4 regions of the Limnohabitans sp. TEGF004 genome follow, and region 1 is predicted to be linked to each of the others. Evidence: predicted binding sites of a transcription regulator. Region 1 holds the regulator's gene; each other region holds the start of a gene.
What was found. The regulator sigma-54, encoded in region 1, starts transcription at its own class of promoters, with help from an activator protein. The targets are predictions, from matches to a motif close to TGGCANGNAANCTGCTTT.

Region 1 (5,499 bases):
ATGCGTGCATCGGGCCACTGCGTGTTGACATCAGGGCGCACGCCAAACTTGTGGCGGAAGCGATCAGCCACCGCATCTTTGATTTTGAGCGCCGCAAAGTTCAGACTCTTCAAAGGGCTGTGCTGCGCGGTGATTTCAATCTTGAAGGTTTCTTTGGGTGAGAACCACAGCTCCCAAGCCACTTCACCCGCAGCGCGGTACAGGTCTTCTTCTTGGCGGTACTGGGTGTGCGACAACTCCACCAACACGCGCTGTGCCAAGCGACTGTGCAGATTGAGCTGCAACACATCGCGCCACGAAGTGCGCACCATCACACCCGCACGAAAGGCGCGAATGTCGTCGTCACCCACACCAGTGATGCGACGCACTTCCTCGGCCAAATAGGATTCGACGCCTGCCGCACAGGGCAAGAAGAGATGTAATTGATTCATAGGATTCTTTAAAGCGCTTTGCGCAGTGTCGTGGGCGCAATACGCAGCGCCTCACGGTATTTGGCCACGGTGCGGCGTGCGCACTCAATGCCTTGCTCTTTGAGCATTTCGGAGAGTTGATTATCCGATAGCGGCTTTTTGGGGTTCTCGCTCGCCACAAATTGCTTGATGAGCGCGCGCACCGCTGTGCTGGATGCGTTGTTGCCGCTGTCGGTCTCTAGCCCCGAGCCAAAGAAATACTTGAGCTCAAACGTGCCAAAGGGCGTGCTCATGTATTTGTTGGTGGTCACGCGGCTGATGGTGGATTCGTGCAACCCCAACTCTTCGGCAATTTCGCGCAGCACCATCGGGCGCATGGCAAGTTCACCGTGGATGAAGAAGTTTTTCTGGCGCTCAGCAATGGCGTTGCTCACGCGCAAGATGGTGTCAAAGCGTTGCTGAATGTTTTTGATGAACCAACGCGCCTCTTGCAAGCGTTGTTGCAAGCCCGCATGGTTGTCGCCCTTGCCGCCTTTGAGGGCGTTGGCATAAATGTCGTGCACGCGCAAACGGGGCATCACATCGGGGTTAAGCGCGACCTTGAATTTAGGCGCGATGGTGGATTTGCCCACGCGGGTCACCAACACATCAGGCACCACCACATGGCGCTCTACATCAGCAAAGCGGCGGCCTGGCTTGGGCTCTAAGCGACCGATCAGGGCAATCGCTACTTTGACGTTGGCTTCGCTGTCACCGACGATGACGGCGAGGCGTTTGAAATCGCGCTTGGCCAACATCTCCATCGGCTGCTTACACATAAGAATTGCCGTGTCGCGAATCTGCAATGCTTCTTCGCCTTTGGGCGTCAGCGCTTTGAGTTGCAGCGTCAAGCACTCGGCCAAATCGCGTGCGCCCACACCTACGGGCTCGAGGCTTTGCAACAGAGACAGAGCCACTTGGAAGCGATGCTCCAGCTCTTCGATTTGCTCTTCGTCGTCCCCGCCCAAACCTTCGGCCAAGCTGCGCAAGGTGTCTTCAAGATAACCATCGTCGTTGAGGTTTTCAATCAAGTAGCGCAGCGCGGCCGTATCGGTGGGGCTGAGGCGCAGCGACAGCGCTTGGCGGTGCAAATGCGAGGTGAGCGACTCTTGCATGCGCGCCAGCTCAGTGGCATCGGCAGTGTCACTGTCAGCGGTGTTGTTGTTATTGCTGGCAGGGGCATCGCCGCCCCACTCGGAATCGTCGGCAGAAAACTCCACACTGCCATCGCCATCCCAACTTTCAGCAATGCCGTCCACGCTGGGTTCGGTATCGCTGGCCGTGTTATCTACGCTGATTTCAGACATGCCGCCGTCCATCGACGGCACTTCGCGCATGGGCTCAACCTCTTCGTCGCGGCTCGGTGTATCGGCTTTGTCGAGGCCAAACTCTTCGCGCGGGGCTTCTTCAAACTCTTTGTCGAGAAACGGGTTCTCGTCGAGCATTTGCTCAATCTCTTGGCTCAGCTCCAACGTCGACAACTGCAACAGTCGGATCGACTGCTGCAACTGGGGCGTGAGCGCCAGATGTTGGGAGACACGGAGTGATAAGCCTTGCTTCATGATCACATTCGGAAATGTTCGCCGAGATACACGCGTCGCACATCCGCGTTCTCGATAATTTCGCGCGGCGTACCCTGCGCCAGCACACGGCCGTCGCTGATGATGCAGGCGTGGTCGCAAATGCCCAGGGTTTCGCGCACGTTGTGGTCAGTGATGAGCACACCCATGCCACGCGCCTTCAAGAAACCAATGATGCGTTGAATTTCAATCACCGCAATCGGGTCAATACCTGCAAACGGCTCATCTAACAAAATGAAGCGGGGGTTGGTCGCCAAAGCACGTGCAATCTCCACGCGACGACGTTCACCGCCCGACAGCGCCACAGAGGGCGAGGCACGCAAGTGGTCTACGCGCAACTCTTGCAACAGAGACGTCAAACGTTTTTCAATCTCGTCATGTTGCAGCGGCTTGCCGTTTTCGTCGCGTTGCAACTCCAGCACCGCGCGCACGTTGTCTTCCACATTCAGCTTGCGAAAGATGGAGGCTTCTTGCGGCAAATAACTCAAACCCAAACGCGAGCGGCGGTGAATCGGCAAATGCGCCACGGGCTGACCATCAATCGTGATGCTGCCACCATCCGCACGCACCAAACCCACGATCATGTAGAACGAGGTCGTCTTGCCTGCGCCGTTGGGGCCCAGCAATCCCACCACTTCGCCTTTTTTCACCGAGATGGACACGTCGTGCACCACCTTGCGGCTGCCATAAGACTTTTGCAAATGACGTGCTTCTAAGCGACTCTCCGTCGTGTCAACAGGGTGTGCAGGTGAAAGCGTTTCGATCACGGTTTTTTATCCAATGCTTTGCTGCGCGGTGACAAGACGGCTTTCACGCGACCACTGCTGGCCTTGCCACCTTCTTCGCGCCCCTGACCGTCAATGGTGAACACATCGGTCAGGTTTTCATAAATGATGAGCTTGCCGGTCATCGTGTCGTTCAACACAGCGCCACGGTAGCGACGCACTTCGGCTTGGTCGATGAGTTTGATGCGATCCGCCTTGCCATCGAACTCGATGCGTGAGGCTTCGCCTTCCATGAATTCATCGTTGCCTTCACGTTTTTGACGAAAGAAAGCACGCTTGTTCGCTTCGGGAAGGATGACGCCAAATTGATAACCATCGGCGTCTTCGCGCATTTCAATGCGGGTACCGCGCATGACCATGGTGCCTCGGGTCAACACAGCGCGCCCCGTGAAGATGCTGACTTGGTTCAGCTCGTCGTGCACCAAATGATCGGCCTCAATGTTGGTGGGTTTCTCACGGTCTGCTTTTTCTGCGGACGCCGCTACCGGCACGATGGCCATCAGTAACGTGAGTAAGAAAGAAGCAAATGAAGTCAAGGCACGAATATTGCTCGTTAAGTTGATGGCATTCTAACCATCAAGATAGCAATTTCCGTGCTGACTTGGCAGGCGTTAGCGGCCGCGGCGCACTTCGCCAATCAAATACTCGGCAACCTGCAAGGCACGATCCATGGTTTGGGTCAATGAGCCGTCTGTGTAAAAACGACCAGCCACGCCTAAAGCGGGCACGCCTTGAACCTTGAACGCCTCTTGCAACTGAGTCGCACGACGTGCCTTGGTGGCCACGCCAAAGCTGTTGAAGGTGTCAAGGAACTTCTTCTCAGGTAAACCATTTTTATTGGCCCAAGCCGCCAATGCGGGTGCTGTATTGAGCTGCTGACGCTCGGTATGAATGGCGTGAAACAACTTGCCGTGCATGGCGTCAACCATGTTGAGCGACTCAAACACGTAGTACGCACGTTGTTGCGCCTCAAAGTCGTCACGGAAACGCACAGGCACACGCACCACCACCACATCTTTGGGCGCCGCCTTGACCCAAGCAGCAAACTGAGGCTCAAAAGAATTGCAGTGCGGGCAGCTGTACCAAAAGAACTCGATCAACTCAATCTTGCCTGCACCCACATCGGTGGGCACACGCTTGTCGAGCGACAAATAGTCAGTGCCTTCGACAGGCTTTTTAGCCGCAGGGCCTTGGGCTTGTGCAGCCAAAGGCAAACCAGTCACAGTAGCGGCACTGATGGCAGCCAAAGAAAAATCACGTCGTTTCATAGGTTGACCTCTTGGTGTTTAACGTTGCACCCGCACCATGGCGGAATCAATATGCGCAGCTTCGAGTTTGGCGCGCACGCGTTCGGCTTCGACTTTGTCGAGTGGGCCCACACGCACTCGGTAAACCGTACGACCGCCTTGGTCACGCTCGCTGATTTTGGCGTCTAAGCCCAGCAATGCGGTCTTGGCGCGTTGTGCTTGGGCTTCTTCATTGCTGCGGTAAGCACCGGCTTGAACGAAGTAAATGAACGGATCTGCAATGGCTGCTTTAGCCTCAGCGGTGGGTTCAGCAGCTTTGGGCTCAGGCGCTTTGGTTTCTGCGGGCTTGGCCTCAGGTGTTTTCACCTCAGGCTTGGCTTTGGCCTCTGGTTTAGGCTCGGCGGTTTTCGACTTGACCAAATCACCCAAAGGGTCTGCGCTCTTAGGATCGACTTTGACCGCAGCGTCTGGCTTAGGTTCAGTCTTCGGCTCGTCGGTTTTGTCGCCTGACTTGCTGCCCTTCTTGCCATACAACGGCGCGTTCGGGTCCCAGTCTTTGTTCTTTTCAGCTTCCGCTGCATCTTGGTCGGCAGAGCGCGTTTGGCCTTTGTTCATGAACGGCATCGGTACTTTGGTCACATACACCGCGACGCCCAAGGCCACGGCCAGGCCCACCACCAAACCAATGATGAAGCCCACCAAAGTGCTCCCGCGTTGCTGATTCATGCTCAAAGTCTCCCGTCCCATTACATGCTGGCGGGGGCTGACACGCCCAACACCGCCAAGCCATTGTGCAGCACCTGTGCGGTGGCAGCCACCAGCGCCAAACGCGCTTTTTTGACCGCTTCGTCGTCCACCAAAATGCGCTCGGCATCGTAGTAGCTGTGGTAACTAGCCGCGAGGTCGCGCAAGTAGAAAGTCACGTCGTGTGGCGCAAAGTCGGCCGATGCTGCGCTGAGCATGGCGGGGTACTTGGCCAGTTGCAGCATGAGGGCTTGGGCTTGCGGGCTTTCCAGCGCAGACAAGTCCACATCTTTGAGAGTCGCCACATCGCCGCCGTCTTTGTCAGCCCATGCACGCAGCACCGAACAAATGCGGGCGTGGGCGTATTGCACGTAGTACACGGGGTTGTCGTTGTTCTTTTGCACGGCCAAGTCCACGTCGAAGGTGTACTCGGTGTCGGGCTTGCGGCTCAGCAAGAAGAAGCGCACCGCGTCTTTGCTGGTCCACTCAATCAAATCGCGCAATGTCACGTAGCTGCCGGCGCGCTTAGAAATTTTCACTTCTTCGCCACCGCGCATCACGCGCACCATGGTGTGCAACACGTAGTCGGGGTAGCCCTCGGGAATGCCCACATTGGCCGCTTGCAAACCTGCGCGAACGCGGGCAATCGTGCCGTGGTGGTCTGTGCCTTGGATGTTGACCACCTTGGCAAAAC
Region 2 (5,499 bases), 770 kb from region 1:
AAGCCTTGGGATTTTCTTCCGCACGTTAAATAGCTGCGGTATGCTTTTGGCATGCGTTTGTTTTTGGATTCTTTTTGGCGTGCACTGGCGTATTGCTTGATGCCGCGCGTGATGCTCCTGTCACTGCTGCCACTGGCCATGTTGCTGGTGTTGTCGGTAAGTTGGGGGTATTTCTATTGGTCGCCCACCCAAGACTGGGTGCGCGAGATGTTGGCCTCGTGGCAGGTGCTGCAAGGCATGCTCGATTGGTTGCAAGAGCAGGGCGCAGGCGAGTTGCAATCGGTGGTCATACCGCTGGTCGTGATTTTTGCCATCACGCCCGTGTTGGTGGTCATCTCGTTATTGGCCGTGTCTTTGATGATGACCCCTGCTTTGGTCGACCTCGTGGTGCAACGCCGCTTTGCACATTTGGCACTCAAGCATGGCGGCACCACGCTGACCAGTTTGGCTTGGACCGTGGGTTCTACGCTGATCGCCATGGTGGCCATGTTCATTTCGCTACCGTTGTGGGCGGTACCACCTTTGATGTTCATCGTGCCTCCGCTGATTTGGGGGTGGCTCAGCTACCGCGTGATGGTGTTTGATGCCTTGGTCAACCATGCCAGTCGCGAAGAGCGCTTGGCCATTGGCCGCCAGCACCGCATCGGCTTGTTGACGATTGGTCTGCTGACAGGCTACATGGGTGCGCTGCCAAGCCTGGTGTGGGCATCGGGTGCTGTGTTTGCCGCTGCGTTTTTGGTGCTCATTCCACTGGCCATTTGGATTTACGCCTTGGTGTTTGCTTTCACCTCGCTCTGGTTCACGCATTACAGCTTGGCGGCGCTGGAAGCCCTGCGTGCCGAGTCGGGCACTGTGGTGATGGGCGCCTCGGTGCCGCTGCCCACGGTAGCATTGGGTGATGACTCAAATCCCACCTCCAGCATCTAAAGCCAGGCCAGAGTTTGGCCTCATCATCGTCGGCGATGAAATTCTCTCGGGCAAGCGTGCCGACAAGCACATGCCCAAACTCATTGAGCTTTTGAGTGCGCGTGGTTTGTCGCTGGATTGGGCGGACTACGTGGGCGATTCGCCCGAGCGCATCACCCGCACACTGGCCCGTGCTTTTGAGAGCCACAGCATTGTGTTTTCGTGCGGCGGCATTGGTGCCACGCCTGACGACCACACCCGTCAGTGTGCAGGCAAGGCATTGGGCCTAGACATCGTGCTGCACCCGCAAGCCGAAGCCTTGATTCGTGAACGCATGCAAGACACGGCGAAAGAGCAGGGCGTGCCCTACGAACCCGACCGCCACGACAACATCCACCGCCTCAACATGGGTGTGTTCCCCGTGGGAGCCAGCATCATCCCCAATCCGTACAACAAGATTCCAGGCTTCACTTGCCACGGTGCAGGTGGCGGCGTGGTGCACTTTGTGCCGGGCTTTCCCGTGATGGCGTGGCCCATGATGGCATGGGTGCTCGACACACATTACCCGCATCTGTTTCAGCATGAGGCTTGGATTGAGCAGTCTGTTGTCGTCTACGGCTCGATGGAGGCTACGCTGACGCCCTTGATGGAAGCCTTGGAGCGTGATTTCGAAGGTGTCAAAGTGTTCAGCTTGCCAAGCGTGGATCACCCAGTGCACGGGCGTCACATCGAGTTGGGCGTCAAGGGCGCACCTGAAATCGTGACTCAGGCTTATTCGGCGATGCTGACGGGGCTTCAACCGTTTGGCTTGAAGTTAGGCCCTGAATTGGTGCGAAAATAACAATGAACCATTTTGGTGCAAGATTGCACCAAAATAAAGCATTTTGTTTTTCTGTGTTTGATGCGCGTAATGGGCATCTTGAGTTAATTTGCGCCAATCTCGGTGCAAAATACGCGACTTGACGGTAGAGCTGATGAAGCTTGCTGCTGGCAAACGCTGGCACAGAAACTGCATTCTCAAACCTCGAAACACTTTTTAACCCAACTACCCAGCAGGAGAACTTGATGGCCAAGACCGTCGCAGACGTAATCAAAATGGTGAAAGAGAACGAAGTCAAATTCGTTGATTTCCGTTTCACCGATACCCGTGGCAAGTGGCAGCACATCACTGCGCCCGTGTCGCAGTTTGACGAAAGCAAGTTTGAAGAAGGTCAAGCGTTTGACGGTTCTTCTATTGCTGGTTGGAAAGGCATCGAAGCCTCTGACATGTTGTTGATGCCTGATCCAAGCAGCGCGATCATCGACCCCTTCTTTGAAGAAGTGACCCTTGTGTTGATCTGTGATGTGATCGAACCCACAGACGGTAAGGCCTACGAGCGTGACCCACGTTCGATCGCCAAGCGCGCCGAGTCCTTCCTCAAGCAATCTGGCGTGGGCGACACCGCTTACTTTGGTCCAGAGCCAGAGTTCTTCTTGTTTGACGATGTGCGATGGAGCACTGAGCCAAACAATACCTTCTACGCCATTGACGAAGCCGAAGCGCCTTGGAACAGCGGCACCAAGATGGACAACGGCAACAGCGGTCACCGCAACCGTGTCAAGGGTGGCTACTTCCCAGTGCCTCCGGTTGACAGCACACACGACATGCGCAGCGAAATGTCGCTGATCCTCGAGTCCGTGGGTATTCCTGTTGAAGTGCACCACCACGAAGTGGCTGGCGCAGGTCAATGCGAAATCGGCACCAAGTTCTCCACTTTGGTCGAGCGCGCTGACTGGACATTGCTGCAAAAGTACGTGATCCACAACGTGGCCAACGCTTACGGCAAAACCGCCACGTTCATGCCTAAGCCCTACGCTGGCGACAACGGTTCTGGCATGCACGTGCACCAGTCCATCTGGAAAGACGGCAAGAACTTGTTCGCAGGCAACGGCTACGCTGGTTTGTCAGACTTGGCGCTGTACTACATCGGCGGCATCATCAAGCACGCACGTGCTTTGAACGCCATCACCAACCCAGGTACCAACAGCTACAAGCGTTTGGTGCCTCACTTCGAAGCCCCAGTGAAATTGGCTTACTCTGCCAAGAACCGTTCTGCTTCGATCCGTATTCCTAACGTGGCCAGCGACAAGGGTCGCCGCGTAGAAGCGCGTTTCCCAGATCCATTGTGCAACCCTTACCTCGGCTTCGCAGCCTTGTTGATGGCTGGTTTGGACGGTATCGAGAACAAGATCCACCCAGGCGAAGCAGCGACCAAAGATTTGTACCACCTCCCACCCGAGGAAGACAAATTGGTCCCAACCGTGTGCTCTAGCTTGGACCAAGCTTTGGAAGCCCTCGATGCAGACCGTGCCTTCTTGACCAAAGGCGGCGTGTTCACCGACTCATGGATCGACGCTTACATCGACTTGAAGATGCAAGAAGTCACCCGTAGCCGCGTGGAAGTGTCTCCTGTCGAATACGACATGTACTACTCGCTGTAATTCGTTGCAACGACACGTGCAATCAAAGGACGGCGCAAGCCGTCCTTTTTTGTTTCAACTGTTATGAAGTGATGACATCTTTGTTGCGCCACTCTTTATTGTTTGATCGCGTTGTGCGTGATCTTTTGTTACCAGGCTTTTGTTTGGCCCTACTTTTGTTCGCGTGGCCAGCATGTGCTTCGTCTGAGCAGCAACGTATTTACCGCTGCGGCAACGCCTATACCAACCAACCCGACCCTGCGGCGAACTGCAAGCCCTTGGCTGGTGGCAGTGTGACGGTGATTGAAGGCACGCGTGTGCAAGGCGCATCCGTTGCATCTCCCCAAGTGAATGCCAGCGGCGGCACCAGTGCAGGCTCAGCGAAGGTCGACAGCGCCGAACAACGCCAACGCGACACACAGGCGCAAGCTGTGCTGCAAGCTGAATTGCAAAAAGTACAGCAACAACATGCCGGGTTGCTGCGCGAGTGGAACAACGGTGAGCCTGAACGTCGCGCCGATGAGTTCCGTCAGCCGCAAAAATACCAAGACCGTGTCGCGCAACTGCGCAGTGCGTTGCAACGCACAGAGGCTGATCTGGCAGGGCTGCAGCGCGAGTTGTCACGCTTGTCGGTCCCCGTTCAAACTGGAAGCAAACCATGACCTTGCCGGTGATTCAATCCAATTACGCACAAGCGTTTGACTTGCTGGCGACCTTGGTGGCTGTGGTGCGCACCGACGGTGTGGTGGTGTTTGCCAATGCGGCGCTAGAAGATGTGATGGGTGTCTCGCGCCGCACCATTGAAGGCTCTGCCATGGCGAGCTACTTCAACGAAACCCAATCGTTTGAGAATGCCTTGCAAGGTGCGCAGACCAATGCGTTTGCCACCATGCGCTATGACGCACAGCTGCGCCGCCCCTTGCAAGACCCCATGCCTGTGCACGTCATCGTGGCGCCCACGGATGTGGCAGGCGAGGTGCTGGTCGAGCTGCTGCCGCTGGAGCTGCAAACCCGTCAAGACCGCGAAGAGCGCCTGATTGACCAAGCCCAAGCCAACAAAGAGCTGATTCGCAACTTGGCCCACGAAATCAAAAACCCATTAGGGGGCATTCGTGGCGCAGCGCAGTTGTTGCAAATGGAGGTGGAAAGCAAAGACCTCATCGAATACACCCAAGTCATCATCCACGAAGCCGACCGCTTGCAAGTGTTGGTGGACCGTTTGCTGGCGCCGCACCGCCGCCCGCATGTGGTGGGCGACGTCAACATCCATGAGGTGTGTGAGCGTGTGCGCAGCCTAATCTTGGCGGAGTTCCCCAAAGGTCTGCGCATGGTGCGCGACTACGACACGTCCATCCCCGAGTTCCGTGGCGACCGTGAGCAGCTCATTCAAGCCGTGCTCAACATCGTGCACAACGCGGCGCAAGCTTTGGCTGATCGAGTCGCTGAAGGTGACGCTGAGATTGTTTTACGCACACGCATCAACCGCCAAGTGACTTTTGGCAAACAACGCTATCGGTTGGCACTGGAATTGCATGTAATAGACAACGGGCCCGGCATTCCGGAAGAAATCAAGGACAGGTTATTTTTCCCCTTGGTTTCTGGACGAGATGGCGGTTCTGGCCTTGGGCTGAATTTGGCACAAACCTTTGTACAGCAGCACCATGGCTTGATTGAGTGTGACAGTGTGCCGGGGCGAACAGATTTCAAAATTCTGATCCCGCTACCCTGAAGCCTCGCGTGGCCTCTAACTTAGAAACAGAAAGTGCCGAGATGAAATCGATTTGGATTGTGGACGACGACCAGTCAATTCGCTTCGTGCTGGAAAAAGCGCTGTTGCGCGAGAACCTGCCCACCCGCAGCTTCACCAGCCCCCGCGAAGTGCTGCAAGCGCTCGACTCGGTGAGCGAGGATGACGGCCCGCAAATTTTGGTCAGCGACATCCGCATGCCGGGTGGTTCGGGTTTGGATTTGCTCACCAAAGTGAAAGAGCGCTTGCCCTCGCTGCCCGTCATCATCATGACGGCCTTTTCCGATTTGGACAGCGCAGTATCTGCTTTTCAAGGCGGTGCGTTTGAATATCTGCCCAAGCCTTTTGATTTGCCCAAAGCGGTCGAGCTGATTCGCCGCGCTTTG
Region 3 (5,499 bases), 1.0 Mb from region 1:
GCCATCGTCACTGCCCATGAAGTCGCCTGCGCTGAACAAATCAATGCCGGTGACTTTGAGCTTGGTCGAGGTGAGCGAGCCGGTGTAGCGGCCAATGCCGAACTCAGCCAAATGGTTGGCCAACACTTTGCCCTGCTCAAACAAAGGCGCCACCAAACCGTAGGCAATGCCACGGTGGGCCGCACATTCGCCCACAGCATAAATACGTGGGTCGGTCACGGTTTGCAGCGTGTCGCTGACCACAATGCCGCGCTCGCAATGCAGGTGCATTTTTTCGGCCAACGCCGTGTTGGGGCGAATGCCCACGGCCATCACAACCAACTCGGCGGGCACGTATGAACCGTCTTTGAACAAGACCGATGCCACGCGCCCGTTTTTGTCGGCTTGTAGTTCTTGCGTGTGCGCGCCCATGCGGAACTGCATGCCGCGCTCTTCGAGCGAGCGTTGCAACAAGCCGCCTGCCACTTTGTCGAGCTGACGCTCCATCAGCCATTCACCGACGTGCACCACGGTCACGCGCATGCCGCGTTTCATCAAACCGTTGGCTGCTTCGAGGCCGAGCAAACCGCCGCCAATCACCACTGCATGTTTGTACTGGGTGGCCGCATCAATCATGGCCTGTGTGTCGGCGATGTCGCGGTAGGCCAGCACGCCCTCTAACTCGCGGCCCGGCACGGGCAGCATGAAAGGGTTAGAGCCGGTGGCCAAAATCAAGCGGTCATACGCTGCGCTTTGCACTTCGCCTGCGGCGTTGGTGGCATGCACGATGCGTTTGACGCGGTCCACCTCAGTCACCGTCCAACTGGTGTGCAGGGTGATGTGGTTGTCGCTGTACCAATCGAGTGGGTTGAGGATGATTTCATCCAAGGTTTGTTCACCCGCTAGCACGGGAGATAGCAAGATGCGGTTGTAGTTGGGGTGTGGCTCTGAGCCAAAGACCGTGATGTCGTAAAGGTCTGGCGTCAGCTTGATGAGCTCTTCCAAGGTGCGCACACCGGCCATGCCGTTGCCCACCATCACGAGTTTGAGTTTGTGACTCATGTTCAGCTCCTCAGTGTTTTTCCACGTGCGCTTGGCGCGTGTACAAAAAGTCAATCACGGCTTTGCGGTAGTGCAAATAGCCAGGGTCGTCGGCCAGCGTCACGCGTGAGCGGGGGCGAGGCAGGTCCACATGCAGCACTTCGCCGATGGTGGCGGCGGGGCCATTGGTCATCATCACAATCTTGTCGGATAGCAACACGGCTTCGTCTACATCGTGCGTCACCATCACCACGGTGCTTTGGGTGTTGGCCACGATGGCCAGCAACTCGTCTTGCAGCTTGGCGCGAGTGAGGGCGTCGAGCGCACCAAAGGGCTCGTCCATCAACAACACTTGCGGCTCCATGGCCAAGGCACGTGCAATGCCCACGCGTTGTTTCATGCCACCTGAGATTTCGCCTGGGCGTTTGAAGGCTGCGTGGCTCAAGCCCACCATGTCGAGTGCCGCGTGGGTGCGAGCGGTGAGTTGGGCTTTGTCTTCTTTGGGCTTGCCGTCCACGATGCCGGTTTGGCCGAACACGCGTTCCACTCCGAGGTAAACGTTTTCAAAGCAAGTGAGCCAAGGCAAGAGTGAATGGTTTTGAAACACCACCGCACGCTCGGGGCCTGGGCCTGCGATTTCGCGGTTGGCGCAAATCAAGGTGCCTTGCGTGGGTGTGGTCAAACCTGCAATGAGGTTGAGCAAGGTGGACTTGCCGCAACCCGAGTGACCGATGAGAGCGACGAACTCGCCTTTGCCCACGGTCAGGTCAATGTCGCGCAAGGCGGGGAAGTCGCCTTTGGCGGTGCGAAAGGTTTGGGCCACGCCCTGAATTTGCAAATACTTGGTGGTCAACGATGCGTTCATGACTGCACCTCCTCAAAGGTGAATGCGGTGGCGAGTTTGATGAGGGCGTACTCCAACACCAAGCCCACGATGCCAATCACGAAGATGGCGATGATGATGTTTTTCACATTCAGGTTGTTCCATTCGTCCCACACCCAAAAGCCAATTCCCACGCCACCGGTCAGCATCTCAGCCGCGACGATGACCAACCACGCTGTGCCTACGGCCAAGCGCACGCCGGTCAACATGTAGGGCAACACCGCAGGGAACAAAATCTTGCTGACGATCTTCCATTCCGAGAGGTTGAGCACACGCGCCACGTTCATGTAGTCTTGCGGCACACGTTGCACACCGACGGCGGTGTTGATGACCATGGGCCAAATGGAGCAGATGAAGATGGTCCAAATGGCCGCAGGGTTGGCGCCTTTGAACACCAACAAACCAATGGGCAACCAAGCCAAGGGCGATACAGGGCGCAACAAGCTGATGAGCGGGTTGAACATGCGCGACAAGAACTCGAAGCGTCCAATCAGAAAGCCCAAAGGAATGCCCACCAACGCGGCCAAACCAAAACCCAGTGCCACGCGCTTGAGAGAACTCCACACGTTCCAGCCCACGCCTTGGTCGTTGGGGCCGTTGCTGTAGAACGGGTTGCTGAACACATCCACGGCTTGCCAGAAGGTGTCGGTTGGGTTGGGAAAGTTGTTGGTGCTGGTGACAGACACCAGCGACCAAATGCCCACCAGCAGTGCCAAGCCCATGAAGGGCGGCACCACGCGTGACAACAGGTGTTTCAAATGCATGAGATGTGTCCTTGTGCGAGAGCGTTCGTGGATGCTTTAAGCGTGAACTTTGAAGCTGTCGGCGTATTTCTTTGGGTCTTTGCCGTCCCACACCACGCCGTCCATCAATTTGCTGGTGCGCATCACGTCTTTAGGCACTGGCGTTTTGCTGGCCGCAGCGGCTTGTTTGAAGATGTCGATTTGGTTGATCTCTTTGGCCACCTTCAAATAGTCAGGGTGGTCTTTGAGCAAGCCCCAACGCTTGTGTTGCGTGAGGAACCACATGCCGTCTGAGAGGTAAGGGAAGTTGGCCGTGCCGTCGTTGAAAAACTTCATGTGGTTGGGGTCGTCCCACGTTTTGCCCAAACCGTTTTGGTAGCGGCCCAAGATGCGTTGGTTGATCACATCCACGCTGGTGTTGACATACGACTTGTCGGCGATGGTTTCAGCCATCTTCATTTTGTTTTGCAAGCCCGCGTCAATCCACTTGCCCGCTTCCAAAATGGCGGCGGTCACAGCGCGTGCGGTGTTGGGGTATTTCTTGACGAAGTCGCCGGTGGTGCCCAGCACTTTTTCGGGGTGGTCACGCCAAATGTCTTGGGTGGTGGCGGCGGTGATGCCAATGCCATCGGCAATGGCGCGGTGGCCCCAAGGCTCGCCCACGCAGTAGCCGTCCATGTTGCCCACGCGCATGTTGGCCACCATTTGAGGCGGCGGCACGGTGATGACCTTGGCGTCTTTGAGTGGGTTGATACCCGCGCTGGCCAACCAGTAATACAGCCACATGGCGTGTGTGCCGGTGGGGAAGGTTTGGGCGAAGGTGTATTCGCGTTTGTCAGTGGCCATCAACTTGGCGAGGCTGGCTGCATCGACCGCGCCTTTGTCGGCGAGCTTTTTGGACAGCGTGATGGCTTGGCCGTTTTGGTTCAAGCTCATGAGCACGGCCATGTCTTTCTTCGGCCCGGCAGTGCCCATGTGCACGCCGTAAATCAGGCCGTACAGAGCGTGGGCAAAGTCGAGCTCGCCGTTGACCAATTTGTCGCGCACACCTGCCCAGCTGGACTCTTTGGTGGGGATGATCTTGACGCCGTATTTTTTGTCGATGCCCAGCACCGAAGCCATCACCACGCTGGCGCAATCGGTGAGGGGAATGAAGCCGATGCGCACTTCTTCTTTTTCAGGTTTGTCTGAACCTTGGGCGTACACCGCGGCACGCAAGGCAGGGGCGATGGTGAGAGCGCCTGCGGTGGCGGCTTGCAAGACATTGCGGCGGCTCATGGGGGTCTCCAAAAGTTTCGTCATGACATCACTCCTCTATAAAAAAACTGGGGCAGAAACGACAAAGGCGTCCTCACCGCACGCACTTGGGGTGCATGGGTGGGGACGCCTTTGTCCTTGAACCGTCATTGGTTCTTGCTGTGAACTGATTGCAATTGCTGTGCCAGCTGTTGAGGGTTCTCCCGTATGAAAAAACGCCCCATGGCGGGGCGTTTGCATCGATGTGCACCAAGAAGGCGCACCAAATTAGGACAGCAGGTCGGCCATGTCGAGTGTGCGTTGTGCCACGTCGCCCATCTTCAAACCTTTGTCCATCGCCACTTTGCGCAGCTTGGTGAAAGCGTCTTGCTCGCTCAGGCCTTGACGTTCCATCAACAGGGCTTTGGCGCGGTCAACCACTGTGCGCTCTTGCAACGCGTGGCGTGCGTCGTCGCGCTCACCGCGCAGGCGTTCTTCGTATTCAAAGCGTGCCATGGCCACATCCAAGATGGGGCGAATGCGTGTGCTCGACAGGCCATCGACGATGTAGGCCGACACGCCCACCGCCACCGCGTCGCGCACATGGGTGGTGTCGTTGTCGTCGGTGAACAGCACGATGGGGCGGCGCTCGTCGCGGGTGGCGAACACCACGTGTTCTAAGGCATCACGTGCTTCAGATTCCGCATCCACGATGATCAGGTCGGGTTGCAGCTGATGGATGCGGTCTGCCAAAAACACATCGGCAGGCAAGGTGGCAATCAGGTTGAAGCCGCTTTCTAGCAAGCCAATGCGCAGCGCCCTAGATCGTTCGGCTTGTGACACGGCGTGTTCATCGCTCGCGTCTTGAATATCCAAGTCAGGTGCGACCACCACGATTTTCAGTGCGGTGGGTGACTTGGAATGGGGAAACTTGCTTTTCATGCGGGGTGAATGTGGGGATGCCTTTGCGGTGCCTTTGCTAACTCGCAAGTAATGGGCCAATCCACGCATGTTTATAGTTGTGCCTTGTGAATAGAGAGAAAATCGTCTGATCATTGAGGAGTCTTCATGTCCATTTCATCGACCAAATTTCACTGGGGCGACCCTTTCATGCTTGACCAGCAATTGACCGACGATGAGCGTCAGGTCAAAGATGCGGCGGCGGCTTATTGCCAAGAGCGTTTGGCGCCACGTGTGTTGGAAGCTTTCCGTCATGAAAAAACCGATGCGTCTATTTTTCGTGAAATGGGTGAGCTGGGTTTGTTGGGCCCCAGCATTCCTGAAGCCTATGGCGGTGCGGGTTTGAACTATGTGTGCTACGGCCTGGTGGCTCGCGAAGTCGAACGCGTGGACTCAGGCTACCGCTCGATGATGAGCGTGCAATCGTCTTTGGTGATGGTGCCCATTTATGAATTTGGTACCGAAGCCCAAAAGCAAAAGTACTTGCCCAAGCTCGCCACAGGCGAGTGGATTGGTTGCTTTGGTTTGACCGAACCCAACCACGGCTCAGATCCTGGCAGCATGATCACGCGTGCCAAGAAAGTGACGGGGGGTTATTCGTTGTCAGGCGCCAAGATGTGGATCACCAACAGCCCGATTGCCGATGTGTTTGTGGTG
Region 4 (5,499 bases), 220 kb from region 1:
GTGCCGCCGCCACGCAAGCGCAAAGGCTGGCCAGTTTTGGTCGCCTCAAGAATGCGGTCGGTGAAATGCTGAAGGGTGTGTTGCAAGGTATCTGGCATGGCTGTCATGGTAGCCGCTGGGCCTGACAGGGGTTTTGAATTTTTTGCACAGCCCCGTTTAAAAATAAAAAAGCCCGCCCTGATTTCTCAGGTGCGGGCTGTGAAGTCCAAGGAAAACTTGAAGTACTTGAAAAATTAACGGTGGTAGGCAGTTTCGCCGTGTGAGCTGATGTCGAGGCCTTCGCGCTCTTCTTCTTCCGTCACACGCAGACCCAGAACCATGTCAACCAGTTTGAAGGCGATGAATGAAACCACGCCAGACCAAACAATGGTGGTCACCACAGCTTCGAGCTGGATCAACACTTGACCGCCGATTGAGTAGTCAGCGCTTGCAGCGTTGGCCACGTAATCAAAGATGCCTGTGCCGCCCAATGAAGGAGCTGCAAACACGCCGGTCAACAACGCACCCACAATACCGCCCACGCCGTGCACACCAAACACATCGAGTGAGTCGTCAGCGCCCAACAGGCGTTTCAGACCGTTCACACCCCACAAGCAGAGGAAGCCGCCTGCAGCACCGATCACGATGGCACCCATAGGGCCCACGAAACCGCACGCTGGGGTAATCGCCACCAAGCCAGCCACTGCACCAGAGGCTGCGCCCAACATCGAGGCCTTGCCTTTGGCCAATGCTTCACCAGCAATCCAAGCCAGAGTCGCAGCAGCAGTCGCCACCAAAGTGTTCACGAAAGCGAGTGCAGCCACACCGTTGGCTTCGAGGTTAGAGCCGGCGTTGAAACCGAACCAACCCACCCACAACAAAGATGCGCCAACCATGGTCAATGTCAAGCTGTGAGGCGCCATTGACTCTTTGCCGTAGCCCGTACGCTTGCCGATCACATATGCGCCAACCAAACCAGCCACCGCAGCGTTGATGTGCACCACAGTACCACCAGCGAAGTCCAGAGCACCCTTGGCCCACAACCAGCCAGCAGCGGCAGTCACAGTTTCCAAAGTTGCAGCGTCGGTGATCGCGTCAGGGCCGTCCCAGTACCAAACCATGTGGGCCACTGGCAAGTAGCTGAACGTGAACCAAATGGCAGAGAACAACAACACGGCAGAGAAGCGCACACGCTCAGCAAACGCACCCACGATCAAGGCGCAAGTGATGGCCGCGAAGGTGGCTTGGAAAGCAGCGAAAGTGAACTCAGGAATCACAACGCCTTTGCTGAAGGTCGCGCCCACAGAGTCAGGTGTGATGCCTTGGAAGAACAACTTATCGAAGCCACCAAAGAATGGAGAGCCACCTGTGAATGCCACCGAGTAACCGTAGATGACCCACAACACATAAATGAGTGAGCTGACCACGAAGACTTGCATCAACACAGACAACATGTTTTTGCTACGCACCAAACCGCCGTAGAACAAAGCCAAACCTGGAATGGTCATCAAGATAACCAACACAGTCGCAATCGTCATAAAGGCGGTATCGCCTTTGTTAGGAACTGGCACAACCGCATCAGCGGCCATTGCCACAGCACCGCAGAGCAAAAGCCCCAACCCGAGTGTGAGAGAACTTAGGAATTTTTTCATGATGGTCTTCTTTCTTAAAGCGCTTCTGGACCGGTCTCGCCGGTGCGGATGCGGACGACTTGTTCGAGGTCGTAAACAAAAATCTTGCCGTCGCCGATTTTTCCGGTGCGTGCAGAACCTTCGATGGCTTCGATCGCGCGCTCGACGTGTTCAGCGTCAACCGCAGCTTCGATCTTGACCTTTGGCAAGAAGTCAACCACGTACTCAGCACCGCGATACAACTCGGTATGGCCTTTTTGACGGCCGAAGCCTTTGACTTCAGTGACAGTGATACCTTGCACCCCGATTTGGGAAAGGGCCTCGCGGACCTCGTCCAACTTAAAGGGTTTGATGATGGCGGTGATGAGTTTCATGGTTGCTCCTAGAGAAGACAGTGCGTTGGGTTAGAACGCGTACTTGACGCCAACAACGACAGCATCTTTGGCTACGTCGTAGCCAGAACCGTACGAGGCGAAGTCGTTTTTACCTTTGACGTTTGTGCTGATCGCTGAAAGACTAGCGGTGAGGCCATCACCCAAATCTTTGTTCAAAGTCAAAGAAACATCTGAGTAGCTAGTTGTGTTGTTCACAACTTTCTGATGTCCAGCATGGGGCACGAGTGAATAGCCGTTACCCAAATCAAAAGCAGCGCTCAGATCCCAATATGTGCTGCCCTTTGAGTTGTTAAAACCAAACAAATCTGAAAGTGCGTATGAGTATTTCAATGTTGCTACGCCGTAGGTTGCAGCACCATAAACTTCATCTGTATTGGCATTAACAAAGGTTGCGGCCGTGCTGTTCTTCAGTGTGTTGCCTTGGTACTGGTAACGCAAGTAACCAACATCAAACCCAACGCCCGCTGCTTCGAACTTGTAGCCACCATAGATGTCCAACTCAACTGGACCCTTTGTTTCGTTAGCGCCTGCAGTTGTCGAGTCTTTGATCCACTTGATGGTCGAACCCCAAGCACCCAAATAAAAGCCATTTGCATTGGCGTAATCCACACCACCTTGTAGGGCGGGATCACCCTTGGTTTGCGCAAGGCCGCGGTAACGGTATTCGCTCACCACGCCCACGTTGTAAGTCACTTCAGGCGCTACAGGTGCAGTTTGTGCAAACGCTGCAGAAGATGTGGCCAAGAGGGCCAACACGATTTTGGACTTGAGGTTCATAGTTTTCTCCGTTGAAAAATAAAGAGGGATACACCTACTTAGCAGGGTCCGTGCCAGCGTTGAAATCCACAAAAGTGATCCCTTTACTAGAACTAAGACCCAAAGTGATGCAGTAGTCTGGCTACCGAACCATTTTCACGCACACAGTTGGTGCATCACTTTGCCTTACACGCCCTGCAATGGGGCTAATCACTCAAAAAGAGAAGATTTATGACGCTTTCGTTAATTCACAGCCGCGCACTTTTGGGTTTGCAAGCACCCGCGGTGACCGTTGAGGTGCATTTAGCAAACGGTTTACCCAGTTTCACCTTGGTGGGCTTGGCAGATACCGAAGTCAAAGAAGCGCGCGAACGTGTGCGATGCGCCATTCAAAACGCAGGCCTAGACTTCCCTAGCAATAAGAGGATCACGGTCAACCTCGCGCCTGCCGATTTACCCAAAGACTCGGGCCGCTTTGATTTGCCCATTGCGCTGGGCATCTTGGCAGCCCATGGGCAATTGGATGAAGCAGCATTGGCGTCATACGAATTTGCAGGTGAGTTGTCGCTGTCTGGCGAGCTACGCCCCGTGCGTGGTGCGTTGGCCATGGGGCTGGCTTTGCGTGGTGCAGGGGTGCGCACACGTTTGGTGTTGCCGCCGGGCAGTGCCGAAGAAGCTGCGCTTGTCCCCACAGCCGAGGTCTACCGCGCCCAACACCTGAGCGATGTGGTCGCGCACTTTGCCAAACCCGAGTTGAAAGGCTCGCTGCCCGTACACACCACCGACGGCTGGTGTCGCATTGAAGCACCGGTGCTGAGTGCACCAGCCATCCCACACGGCCCTGACTTGGTCGATGTCAAAGGTCAAGCCGGCCCACGTCGGGCCCTAGAGATTGCAGCTGCTGGCGGACACTCTCTCTTATTAGTCGGCCCACCCGGCACAGGCAAGTCCATGTTGGCGCAACGCTTTGCGGCCTTGCTGCCCGACATGACACTGGACGACGCACTGGAGAGCGCCGCCGTCGCTAGCTTGGCGGGGCGCTTTGAATTGAACCAATGGATGCAGCGGCCCACGCGCAGCCCGCATCACACAGCAACGTCTGTGGCATTGGTGGGCGGTGGCACGCCACCGCGTCCAGGTGAGATTTCTTTGGCGCACAACGGTGTTCTGTTTCTGGACGAGCTTGCTGAAGTCAAGCGCAGCGCGCTGGAAGCTTTACGCGAGCCTTTGGAGAACGGTCACATCACCATCTCGCGTGCGGCTACTCAGGCCAAGTTTCCTGCGCGTTTTCAATTGATTGCAGCGATGAACCCCTGCCCCTGCGGCTACTTGGGTTTCAGCATGAAAGCTTGTCGTTGCACACCCGACCAAGTGTCGCGTTACCAAGGCAAGCTCAGCGGCCCTTTACTAGACCGCATCGACTTGCAAGTGGAAGTGCCCACACTGGCTACCGAGGTGTTGATGCACAGCGTGTCGGGTGAATCCACCGCCACCGTGCGTGCACGCTGCTTGGCGGCGTATGCCAAAGCACTCGCGCGACAAGGCACACCCAACCAAGGTTTGCAGGGCCAAGCTTTGGAAGCTCACCTGCAGCTCGATGCAGCAGCGGCCACGTTTTTACAAAACGCAGCGACCAAGCTGGGTTGGTCAAGCCGCAGCACACACCGCGCGCTGCGCGTGGCACGCACCATTGCAGACTTGGCCGACAGCACCTCGGTGCAAGTGGCGCATGTGGCCGAAGCGTTGCAATACCGGCGTGTGTTGGTCAGTCACTGACCACGCCTCACACGCGAGCACCCAACACAATGCCTTCGCGTTGCAGCTGCGCCATCACTTCTGCACCTTCACGCACAAAGGCTTCAGGTTCGGGGTGCGACAACCACATGGCCAACACCATGAAGGCTTGTTCACCGCTTTGCCCATCACGCAATAAGTCAATCAGCTGACCACGAAAGACGCTGCTTTCCAACACGTGCAGCGTGTCGTCCTTGTCGCGCAACATGGACACGTAGGTGCTTTGCATGTCATCTGGCTGGTGATCGGTGTCAATGCTGTGAACAGGCCACTCATACGCCGCCTCCACATGGGTGGGATTGAGCACCACGGCGTGGTGCATCACATTCGCATCGACGTCACACGCGGGCCAGCTTACTGGCGTGGTGTTGACGGCGTTTTGTAACCATTCGAAGTGTGCCAAGTCTTGCAGCCACGCGGGCAAGCGTTGCATGTCTGGGCTTTCACACACGTGGTCCACAAAAGCCCGCTGAGTGGTGCTAGCCCAAGGCGTATGCGGTTGTGCGTCTTTGAGGAAGAGGCGCACGGCATGCTCCCACATCTCATCACCCAACAACGCGCACGTCACGGGAAACGCAGGCGCCAAGACCTCGCTCACATGCGTCACCATGTCTTGCGTGCAGGCCGCTGCATCGGCAAAAGACACACCAGCAGGAGCCGATACGCCTAGGGGGTCGCGCAAATGGCGCGCCAGTGCGAATTGAAATTGTCGGAAATCGTTCAACATGTCAGGGCCTCTAAGTTCAGTTGCATCACATCGTCTACACAGCGCGCCACGCGCCGGTGGGTGCGCGCCAGCACATCACCCAGCAAGGGGTATTCGCGGCCCACACGCACATAGTCGATGTGGCTCAGTGGCAGGGCTTGCAAAAACGCATGCGGGTCAAAGCCAAAGTGCAACGCATTTGCAGCAAGCGCATGCAAGTCCAAATGCAAGCTGCAAC

Region 2: a site for sigma-54 is predicted at 1,905-1,922, ahead of glnA (type I glutamate--ammonia ligase). Genes of this name have one in related genera too.
Region 3: a site for sigma-54 is predicted at 4,073-4,090, ahead of LINBF2_RS04290 (CmpA/NrtA family ABC transporter substrate-binding protein). Genes of this name have one in related genera too.
Region 4: a site for sigma-54 is predicted at 2,821-2,838, ahead of LINBF2_RS00235 (TorF family putative porin). Genes of this name have one in related genera too.

Annotation. Positions count from the first base shown of each region.
Region 1 covers NZ_AP027056.1:2,452,636-2,458,134, forward strand. The annotation lists gene LINBF2_RS12030 (THUMP domain-containing protein) at 1-431, opposite strand, end outside; gene LINBF2_RS12035 (RNA polymerase factor sigma-54) at 440-2,011, opposite strand; gene lptB (LPS export ABC transporter ATP-binding protein) at 2,014-2,796, opposite strand; gene lptA (lipopolysaccharide transport periplasmic protein LptA) at 2,793-3,350, opposite strand; gene LINBF2_RS12050 (thiol:disulfide interchange protein DsbA/DsbL) at 3,426-4,082, opposite strand; gene LINBF2_RS12055 (SPOR domain-containing protein) at 4,101-4,787, opposite strand; gene argS (arginine--tRNA ligase) at 4,808-5,499, opposite strand, start outside.
Region 2 covers NZ_AP027056.1:1,681,405-1,686,903, reverse strand. The annotation lists gene LINBF2_RS08025 (sterol desaturase family protein) at 1-29, shown strand, start outside; gene LINBF2_RS08020 (EI24 domain-containing protein) at 52-927, shown strand; gene LINBF2_RS08015 (molybdopterin-binding protein) at 899-1,747, shown strand; gene glnA (type I glutamate--ammonia ligase) at 1,972-3,387, shown strand; gene LINBF2_RS08005 (hypothetical protein) at 3,459-4,028, shown strand; gene glnL (nitrogen regulation protein NR(II)) at 4,025-5,095, shown strand; gene ntrC (nitrogen regulation protein NR(I)) at 5,137-5,499, shown strand, end outside.
Region 3 covers NZ_AP027056.1:848,951-854,449, forward strand. The annotation lists gene nirB (nitrite reductase large subunit NirB) at 1-1,041, opposite strand, end outside; gene LINBF2_RS04280 (ABC transporter ATP-binding protein) at 1,052-1,885, opposite strand; gene ntrB (nitrate ABC transporter permease) at 1,882-2,667, opposite strand; gene LINBF2_RS04290 (CmpA/NrtA family ABC transporter substrate-binding protein) at 2,704-3,948, opposite strand; gene LINBF2_RS04295 (ANTAR domain-containing protein) at 4,171-4,824, opposite strand; gene LINBF2_RS04300 (acyl-CoA dehydrogenase) at 4,951-5,499, shown strand, end outside.
Region 4 covers NZ_AP027056.1:51,184-56,682, reverse strand. The annotation lists gene glcE (glycolate oxidase subunit GlcE) at 1-98, opposite strand, end outside; gene amt (ammonium transporter) at 234-1,631, opposite strand; gene LINBF2_RS00240 (P-II family nitrogen regulator) at 1,646-1,984, opposite strand; gene LINBF2_RS00235 (TorF family putative porin) at 2,015-2,782, opposite strand; gene LINBF2_RS00230 (YifB family Mg chelatase-like AAA ATPase) at 2,993-4,537, shown strand; gene LINBF2_RS00225 (putative DNA-binding domain-containing protein) at 4,545-5,282, opposite strand; gene LINBF2_RS00220 (DUF692 family multinuclear iron-containing protein) at 5,276-5,499, opposite strand, start outside.